2 regions of the Paenibacillus sp. ov031 genome follow, and region 2 is predicted to be linked to the other one. Evidence: predicted binding sites of a transcription regulator. Region 2 holds the regulator's gene; the other holds the start of a gene.
The links. Region 2 encodes Rex, which represses fermentation and respiration genes when NADH is low (regulators of the CRP and FNR family bind a similar motif). Its sites were predicted from a motif close to TTGTGAAATATTTCACAA; they were not measured.

Region 1: the regulator Rex is predicted to act here: its motif matches at 1,610-1,627, upstream of BUA17_RS08690 (cytochrome ubiquinol oxidase subunit I).

What each region holds. Positions count from the first base shown of each region.
Region 1 is NZ_FRDO01000001.1:2,058,236-2,063,193, forward strand. It holds gene BUA17_RS08685 (cytochrome d ubiquinol oxidase subunit II) at 1-82, opposite strand, end outside; gene BUA17_RS08690 (cytochrome ubiquinol oxidase subunit I) at 79-1,443, opposite strand; gene BUA17_RS08695 (TlpA family protein disulfide reductase) at 2,027-2,593, opposite strand; gene ccmA (heme ABC exporter ATP-binding protein CcmA) at 2,611-3,318, opposite strand; gene BUA17_RS08705 (ABC transporter permease) at 3,311-4,132, opposite strand; gene BUA17_RS08710 (nitrous oxide reductase accessory protein NosL) at 4,158-4,733, opposite strand; gene BUA17_RS08715 (NosD domain-containing protein) at 4,730-4,958, opposite strand, start outside.
Region 2 is NZ_FRDO01000001.1:2,371,214-2,376,171, forward strand. It holds gene BUA17_RS10125 (amidohydrolase) at 1-1,029, opposite strand, end outside; gene BUA17_RS10130 (redox-sensing transcriptional repressor Rex) at 1,016-1,669, opposite strand; gene dinG (ATP-dependent DNA helicase DinG) at 1,896-4,757, opposite strand; gene BUA17_RS10140 (tetratricopeptide repeat protein) at 4,899-4,958, opposite strand, start outside.

The sequences.
Region 1 (4,958 bases), 310 kb from region 2:
CCCCGAAATCAATGGAGGCAACAATTAAATAGCCATACAAGAACAGCCAGAGTACCGAAATGCCAATCAGTTCGTAACTCATGTACGCTCACCCTTTTCTGTAGACGGATTGCGCTTCTCCTTCATCCATTTCTCCATCTCGACTTCTGCCGGATTATTGTTGAACAAACGTCTTAGTACGAGAACACACATGACTCCCAGAACGATGTAGAGAAGCAGGAAGAAGAAAAAGATCATTCTGATGCTGGGTGATGAAGTGGCTGCTTCCTCCACACGCATATATCCTCGGATAATCCACGGCTGTCGTCCCAGTTCAGCATAGAACCAGCCCAGCTCAACTCCGAGAAAAGCCATCGGTGCGCCTAGCGCTATGATCCCAAGCAGCCACTTATTCAGCTCATTGCGCTTTTTCCAGAATACAAACAGGAAATACAGAACTGAAATAGCCAGCAGCGTAAATCCGATTCCGGCCATTAAATCAAACAGGTAGTGAACGAGCAGCGGCGGCCATTCGTCCTTCGGAAACTCCTCCAGTCCGGTTACCTCTGCATTAAAGTCACTAAAGGCCAGGAAGCTGAGCAGTTTCGGCAGGTGAAGAGCTCCTATAATTTCATGCTCTGCATTCAGCCATCCCAATAAAATCAAATCTGCGCCACTTTCTGTCTCAAAATGCCATTCTGCCGCTGCAAGTTTCTCCGGCTGATGCTCGGCCAAAAACTTGGCGGACACATCTCCCGCTAACGTGTTCAGTAAGCCGAACAGCAGAACCACCGCCATCATGAGATTCAAGGCTTTTTTGTGGTATGCAGATGCCCCTTTTCTCAGCAGCGAGAAGGCTGCAATTCCGGCTAACAGGGCAGCTCCTGTCAAATATGCTGAGCTTAATACATGAAACACCTTGGAGAACGTCGCCGTATTCAGCATCGCCTCCACTGGGTTAACCGCTGTGAATTGGCCTGCTTCCATGACAAAGCCTCCAGGCTGGTTCATGAAGCCGTTCACCGTCGTAATAAACACAGCCGACATACCTGCACCGGTGACGATTGGAATCGTCAGCAGCCAGTGAATGTACGGATTTTTGAATCGATCCCAGGTATACAAATAAATGCCCAGGAAAATGGCTTCAAAAAAGAACGCAAACACTTCCATGAATAGTGGGAGTGCAATGACATTGCCTGCCAGTTTCATAAAATTCGGCCACACCAGGGCCAGTTGCAGTGAAATCGCTGTACCGGTCACCACACCAACCGCCACAGAAATGACAAACCCTCTTGACCACCTCTTCGCCATCAGTGTGTAATGGGGGTCCTTCTTGCGAATCCCCATGAATTCTGCAATTGCGATCATTAGAGGTATACCGACGCCAAGTGTCGCAAAAATAGCGTGGAAGCCCAGCGTCATACCTGTCACCAGCTTGCTCCACATCACCGTATCGATTGCCATTGTTTACTGCCTCCTTTCAAACTCTGTTCGATTTTCGTACTGATTTGAATCTTTTAATTATTAGGTCAGTCAGCCCTTGGACTGCGTTCTTTATCAGGTTGATAGAAGCCCCACTAGACTGGTTCAGAGTTTATCTACAAACCGTTCCTCCATCGTTGTATGTACAAAGAGAATTTTTTCACAAAGTAAGTGACGAAGGAGCTTTACCACACCGTCATTGTGCATTGCTACACATAGTTATTGGACTGAGCATGGGTTGGCGAGCTGTGTTTTACCTGATACTGAAGGGCCAAAGTACTTAACAGGACCTAATAGTTAAAATTATTATATCTTTGTGAATTAGCAATTCAATCACTGACACGTCTTCGTCCCTAAATGTTCAAGAAAGGATCAACTCTTTCTGACAACTCGGTGAAAAGCATAAAAAGCACCCAAAGGGGCTATTGATTCATTAGGCACAACCGTGGTATTGCGATTTTCAATTCTACTATGCTTGCAAGATGTTCGGGAAAAATAAAACAAAAGAAGCCGCTCGTATAGTGAGCGACTTCTCGACTTTTTTTGTTCATAAGTCTGCAAAGCTTCAATTCCGTTGCTGTACGGTCTCCTCCAGCCATTGCTGCAAAGGAATATCCTTAGTCAACTCACCGAGCAAAATGTGACTGAATATACCTTCCTGATCTATGATCATGGTCGCTGGCAACCCGGTGATACGATACAGACCGGAGACCTTTCCGGTCACATCAATGATAACAGGGAAATCGAATTGCTGTTTCTCCATAAATTCACGAATGGTGCCCTTCGCTTCCCCCACGTTGACAAACAGAGCCTCTACATCGTTTTGATACGTCTGAGCAATCTGCTTAATCATTGGCATTTCCCTCACACAGGGCGTACACCATGAAGCCCAGAAGTTAATCATGACGACTTTGCCCCGATAATCGGAGAGCTTCACCTGTTCTCCGTCTGAATTAACCGCAGTGAATTCAGGAGCAGTTGCACCGGCTTCAATGGCACCGGTTATTTTGGGCTCAGATGATGAAGTCCCCTGATAAATTGCCCACGCAGCGACCAGCACAGCAGCCATTCCAATCAGGATGGTAAACAAACGTATCATTTTCAAACTCATTTTCGCACTATTTTTTTTCAATAAGTTCACCTTCATTTTTAGCCAAGACTATGATGAAATGCAGCATGAAGCGACCCGAACTGTTGACGAAAGTCCTCAGTAGAGCCATCTCCCACATTACGTCCTTGGTTCATAAAAACAATGTGATCGGCAACATCATCTGCGATCTCAAGCTGGTGGGTGGAGAACACAACCATATGCCCTTCCTCCTTGATCTGTTTTATCAGATTTGCAAACTCCTGCATCCAGAAGGGGTCCAGTCCATTCGTCGGCTCATCCATGATCAGCAGCGGAGGCTTGGACAGCAGAGCCTGGGCAAATAACACACGCTGCCGCATACCTTTGGAAAAGGTCGTGACCCGTTTCTTTTTTTGATCGGCCAAGCCTACCATGGTTAGCACTTCCGTTACTCGCGCTTTAGGCACTTTCCTTAACGCCGCCCAGAACTGGAGCGCCTCCTCTGCCGTCAAACCCTGGTTGAAATGATAATCATCCGGCATATATCCGATCTGTTCCGAATATCGCTTTCGTTCTTTGGACCAGCGCATATTGTTTACAATGATTTCACCCGAGGTAGGTTGAAGAATACCTGCAAGCATACGCAGAACGGTGCTTTTTCCGGCCCCATTTCCGCCGCATAAGGCAAGCACATGACCGGAAGAAACGCGAAAGGATATATCTTCAACAATCTGTTGTTTTTTTATGGATTTACACAGTCCAACAATCTCTGTTTCCACATTATCCATGGGAACGTCCCCTTTCCCATATCCCGTATACTGCCACGATAGAACATGTAATCCACAGCAGACATATCCCCATAAAGATCCAGCTCCCGCTCGATGGATGTACCCAATCTACCCACTGATAATATTCAGGTCCCAGTATCGAGCCCCCGCCAAGTTTGATCACCACAAACAAACGTACCAACTCAGCCGGATTGATGAAGGTTAGAACGGTGAGTAAGGGTTTTACCCACTGATACGGCATGAGTCCCAGCACGGAAATTAGAAGCGTGGGCCACCCGATCACAGCAAAAAACCAAACGGATACCGATATCGTTAACGCTTGCCAGCGATTTTTGGATAACGAACCGATGAACAGTGCAATAGTCAGAAATAGCAACACCAGTCCGCAGGAGAATACCAGAAACAAAAGATATGTCTTAACATCTAAAGGGCTACCCACCCATCCGCTAAGAAGTCCCATCAGGCCATATCCGAATGTAACTATCGTCATTAATACAACCGACAGCCCCAGATATTTGCCAACAATAAAAGACATCGTGCCGATGGGGTAAGTGGACAACAGCTGCCAGCTGCCCTCTTCCTTTTCAGAAGTCAACGAGAACGAGCCCAGAAAGAGGGTCATCAGCGGCAACAGATAAAGAATAAGATTTAACATGGAACCTGTAGTGCCAGAGTATCCTGCTACAAAATTCTGAGAATTAATGATTAACAAACTCAGACTAAACACGCAGAAAAGAATCAAAAATGAATATGACCATGGGTTGCGAAATCCCATTTTCATTTCTCGTCGGACGACTTGTACCATATCTCCCATCATGCATCACCATCTTCATTGGTCATTACTTGTGGCCTGATTCTTCCGTTGATTCGCTTTCTCCCTGTGTTTCTTCATGCACGCCTTCACCCATTCCCTCCTCGGAATGCCCATGCTCCCCCATCATATCCATCGTCTCTGTGTTTTGTTTCCAGTCGTGGGAGGCGAGGTCTTCAGCGGTCATAATCGTTCCTACACCCTGCTCGGCAACAAATGCTTCGGCAGATGGTTTATCCTTGAAATTGAGGATGCCGTAAGCCATCGGTGTACGCAGTGAAGCATCATATACATAAGTGGCTTTGCTGTACTCAATCCATTCCTTGTCATTATAATCACGAACAAAATCCCTTCCGATGTTATCTGTTCCGTTCTCTTCTTTCCACTGATGCATACAACCAATGTCATCAAATTTATAATTTTTACCGTCTTTCGTGGTAAGCTGCGTGGCATAGGCATCATCTTTCACCTGCATTTTGCAAATGGCACAGATATCCACGTCTTCATTGATAGGCAATGCCTCGTATTTTTTTCCGCAAGCTGTTAATAACAGCACCCCAAAGAGAAGCACCATAACTGTTTTCCAATGTGTTTTCATTCTCATTTTCGTAATACCCCCATATTGATCATAATAAAAGTGGCCAGGCCCAGCAGAATGCATCCGATGATCCAAACCCCGGTTATCTCTTTGACCCCTTGTGTACCTACCTTCGTCGTCTGTGATACCGCTTCCATGCTCATTAATGGTGATCTGTCGCTTGTCCACTCTGCCTTGCCTTCCGTAAACAAGTTGCTCATAAAGATCATGCCTGGAGATTGAAAGAAAAGC
Region 2 (4,958 bases):
TCCAAGCAGAAGCGCTTCCCCTGCCGGCACTGCAGTAGGGTCACCGGACACACCTTTGTGAATCAACGCAGCCAATCTCATCTCTTCAAACATATCCAGGTTATTGTTACTGGCTGGTCCGTCTGTTCCCAGAGACACAGTCACGCCTGCTTTCAACAGATCAGGCACACGTGCAACACCCGAAGCCAATTTCAGGTTACTACCTGGATTGTGGGAAACTGCTACATCATTCTTTGCGAGAATCTCGATCTCTTCATCATTCAGATGTACCGCATGTGCAACCAGAGATGGACGGGAGAAAAATCCTAGCTTCTCCAGATGTGCGACCGGACGCAGTCCGTAATCAGCCACGTTTTGCTCCACTTCTCGAAGCGTTTCAGACATATGCGTATGCAAAGGCAGATTCAGGTCATGAGCAACCTGTACCAGCTTCTCTATGTAATCCGGAGGGCAAGTGTAAGGGGAGTGTGGAGAGATTACGGTTGTAATTCTTCCGTCTGCTTGTCCATTCCATTGACGGGCAAATGCTGCGGACTCTTCGAGCTTGCGCAGTTGTTCTTCTTCTGAGCAAAGTCCGATTACCCCACGTGCCAGAGCAGCCCGAACGCCGGATTGTTCCACCACTTTCGCAACCTGATCCATATGATCATACATATCTAGGAACGCTGTTGTTCCGCCTTTTAACATTTCAAGCACGGATAGCGATGTGCCCCAATACACGTCTTCAGACGTCATTTTAGCTTCCATTGGCCACATTTTCTCCTGTAACCATACTTGTAACGCCAGATCGTCTCCGTGGCCTCTTAGAAGCGACATGGCCGCGTGACCATGCGTATTGATCAGACCCGGCAAGAAGAACAGTCCTTTTCCGTCCACCTTTGTCAGGCTTTCGTCTCCTTGCGGCAATGTCTCACCAATATGCACAATCTTGTCATTCTCAACAACCATAAAACCTTGAACCACGTTCCAATTCGTACCTTCACTCACGGCAAATTTGCCGTTGTGAATTACCCATCTATTTGTCGTCATCTTCCTCGTCGTCCTTTCCATTCTCCAAGTAATAAGCCAGGCTAAGTAGATCCGTCGTAAAATCAGCATGATGAATGCGAATATGCGGCGGGGTCTTCAGGATCGTTGGCGCAAAGTTCAGAATCGCTTCAATTCCTGACTCAATCAGCTGATCTGCAACATTTTGAGCTTCCGTATCCGGAACCGTGATAATACCTATACGAATGTTATCTTTTTTGACCGAATCCGTTAATTCATTCATCGGTTGTACCGTCAAACTGTTGATTTGACTCCCAATTTTCGGACCGTAGGCATCAAATACAGCGACGATCTTCATGTTGTCTTTGAGATAGGCATTGTAATTGGACAAGGCATGTCCCAAATTACCTGCTCCGACAAGAGCTACATTGATCTGCTGGTCTATTTTTAAAATATGGCGGATTTTCTCAATGAGATATGAAACGTCATATCCAATCCCTTTACGACCAAAGTCACCAAAGTAAGCCAAGTCTTTACGAATCTGGGCCGGATTCAAATCCAACCTCAGTCCAAGTTCTTGTGAAGAGACCGTATTGACTTCGCGCTGATGCAGTTCATTCAAATAACGCAAGTAAACAGGTAATCTACGCACCACGGCTTCCGAAATTTTATCTGATTTCATTCATTGCTCCCCCTTACCAAGGCCACGATAGATAGATGAAAAGATGAGCACCCTGTCTAAAACGATGCAAAATGATTACTGAATTAAACAGGATGCTCCTTGTTATATAATGGATAATTGCTTTAATCGCTTTACTCGCATATCCATGAAACGAATACATGATATTACTCAATTTTACCGCCAATCACTGGCGTCTTGCAATAATGGAAGCTACAGAGCGTATCTGTTATTGTTGCTCTTCGGTTGGTCTCTCGAGCCATTCCGAAATGCGTGGAACCATCTGCTCTGTAAGCATGTGCTCCATTTTGGGACCAGGTAATGAATATAAAAAGTACTTGCCATAATACGCTTCAATAACGCGTGTATCGTATACAATCACAATGCCTCTGTCTTTGCCTGTACGAACCAGTCTGCCAAATCCCTGTTTGAAACGGATGACGGCTTGTGGCACGGATAGCTTCATAAACGGGTTTTTCTTTTGCTGCTGCAAAAGCTCGCTCTTCGCTTCCACTAATGGATGATTCGGTGGCTGGAACGGCAGTCTGACAATTGCAAGACAGGTCAGAGCCTCTCCTGGAATGTCCACGCCTTCCCAGAAGCTGCTTGTGCCAAGTAGCACCGTTGCTTTAGTATCTTGGAACCGACGTGTAAGCTTGGAACGGCTGCCGCTGTCCACCCCTTGCCCAAGCAAAGAGATATCGTTGCCTGACAAGGCCTCCTTAAGCGGGTCATAGACCTGTCGCAGCATGCGGTAGGAGGTGAACAACACCATCATGCGTCCACGAGTCGCAATAGCCGTTTCCGCAAGCGAGTGCACGAGCATATCCACAAAGTGGGCATCGCCTACACTGCCCTTCACGCTTGGGAAATCACGCGGAATGACGAGCAGCGCCTGTTCTCGATAATTGAACGGTGACGGCAGCATCGACGTTAACAGACGGTTATTGTCGGCAGCTTCCTGCAAACCCAGCTGTTCGATCATGAATTGAAATGACTTGTCAACGGAAAGCGTAGCCGATGTAAGCACAACGCTTTTCTTTTTATCAAAGAACATATCCTTCAATTGAGCACTGACATCGACAGGAACAGCATAGAGTTGCAGTGATTTACTGCGGAACTGGCCGCTGGCCTCCATCCAGTACACGGTATTGGCATCATCCATCCGCATGAAGAAACGCAGATTATCCTTAATCGTTGCCAAATCCTTGAGCAGACCTGAGATATCCGTAATCAGACTATCGGACTGATAATCGTCCTGATCTTCTTTCACTTCAAGCAGCAGCTTGTCGCCTTTACGAATCAAATCGCCTAGGGTGACATAAATTTGGTTTTCAGCGTCCTGCAATTCCTGCCATTTGGCTGGTTTTTGCGAATGCTTCAGTCTAAGTGAGAATTGTCCTGTCTCGCCTGGAGAAGCATCGCTGCGTTCAGGCAGCAGTCCGAACAATGCATCGCTTAGTCGATCCCACATCTCTTTAACTTCGACAGCAAGCGGGAACATCTGATCAATCATGGAGCCCCACTGTACCGAATTTTCATGACCCGACAATTGAGAACGCAGCATAGGCAGTTGGCCATTTCGGCTATCTTTAAATAGTCGGGTCAGTGTATGAACCAACGTGAAATATTTCATATGAAGACCAAGGTGCTTACCTGCTACGTCCTCCAGATGATGTGCTTCATCAATGACGAGACTTTCGTAGGCTGGCAGCAGCTGATGTGCTGCTTTGACATCCGTAAACAATTTCGAATGATTCGTAATGACGATATCGGAAAGCCCGGCTTCATGTTTGGCCCGGTGATAGAAACATTTGCGGAACCAAGGACAGGAACGTCCAAGACAGGACTCAGACTCACTTTGTACCGTCTCCCAGAAGTCTCCTCCGCGCCCGCTTAGATTAAGCTCCTCGTCGTCTCCAGTCTCCGTCTGAGTAAGCCAGACAATCATCTGAGCCGCTGTAAAATAATCCTCTTTCGGTGTAGCAAATTCACGTTTATTGATTTTATGCTCAAACTTACGCAGACACAGATAGTGCCCACGTCCTTTGAACACCGCTGCCTTGAACGGGAACGGAACCACTTGGGTCAACATAGGAATATCCCGCTCTCTCAATTGCTCCTGCAGGTTGATGGTATGTGTGCTGACCATCACTTTCTGTTCCTGTTTTACACTTTCATAGATGGCAGGCAGCAAATAACCAAGTGATTTGCCCGTACCTGTCCCAGCTTCGATTAAGAGATGTTTCTCCTCATCCAAAGCTTGTCGTACACTGCTGAACATTTGAGTTTGCGCCTCACGCTCCTCATAATGGTCCAGCGTCTCCTTCAGGTTATCTCTAACCTGATCCATAAACTGCTCAAAACTCACGCCTTCCAGCGGATTACCCTCTCGCTCATCTCGTGGTGAGCCTATATCGGTCCAGTCACTCACGTTCAGGGCAAGCTGGCGGTAATACGTATGACCATCCAGATCCTGAATAGGCTCTGCTTCCTTCTCAGAACGCATTCCATCGAAGAACCAACCCAAGTCACTGTCTTCCGGTGCAAACAGGTCACTGAGGCGCTGAATCGTGATCAGAGGCAATGCACGCAGCTCATCGAGACACTTCAGTAATACAAAAGCTGTTGCAAGAGCATCACTGTCTGCCTGATGAGGACGGTCATGCTGAAATCCGAATTCCGAAGACACATAACCGAGTTGATAAGAGCCCAGTGACGGGAACGAGATCTTCAGGAAATCAATCGTATCCAGGATCCGTCCGGTAAATGGCAGATAACCGCATCGATCGAGTGCATTTTGAAGAAAATGAAAATCAAAAGCAACATTGTGTCCAACAAGAACCACATCATCAAGCAGCGGAACCATCTCCATCATCATCTCTTCCAATGAGGGAGCATCCGCCACATCTTCATCGGTAATACCGGTTAACCCCGTAATAAACGGAGGAATCGGTACACCTGGGTTCACATAAGAACTATATATTTGAGTTATGCTGTAGTCATGATCTATGATGGCAAGTCCGGCCTGTATAATTTCACCGTCGGACTGCGTGCCGGTTGTTTCGAAATCCAATACGGCAAATTTCATTGCAATGTACGGTCCCTTCCATTCCAGTCTATGTTACAGCATAGCAAAAAAAAGGGCGTTTGAAAATTAACTGACAAAAAAGGCGGTGTCCCCGCCGCTATGCCAGAGGAGGGAACACCGTCTTAATGCCGCCGAATAGCCCTAATTTAAGGCAGTCAGCTGATTTGCATATTGCAATTTTCCGCTGTTTAAACGACAAGC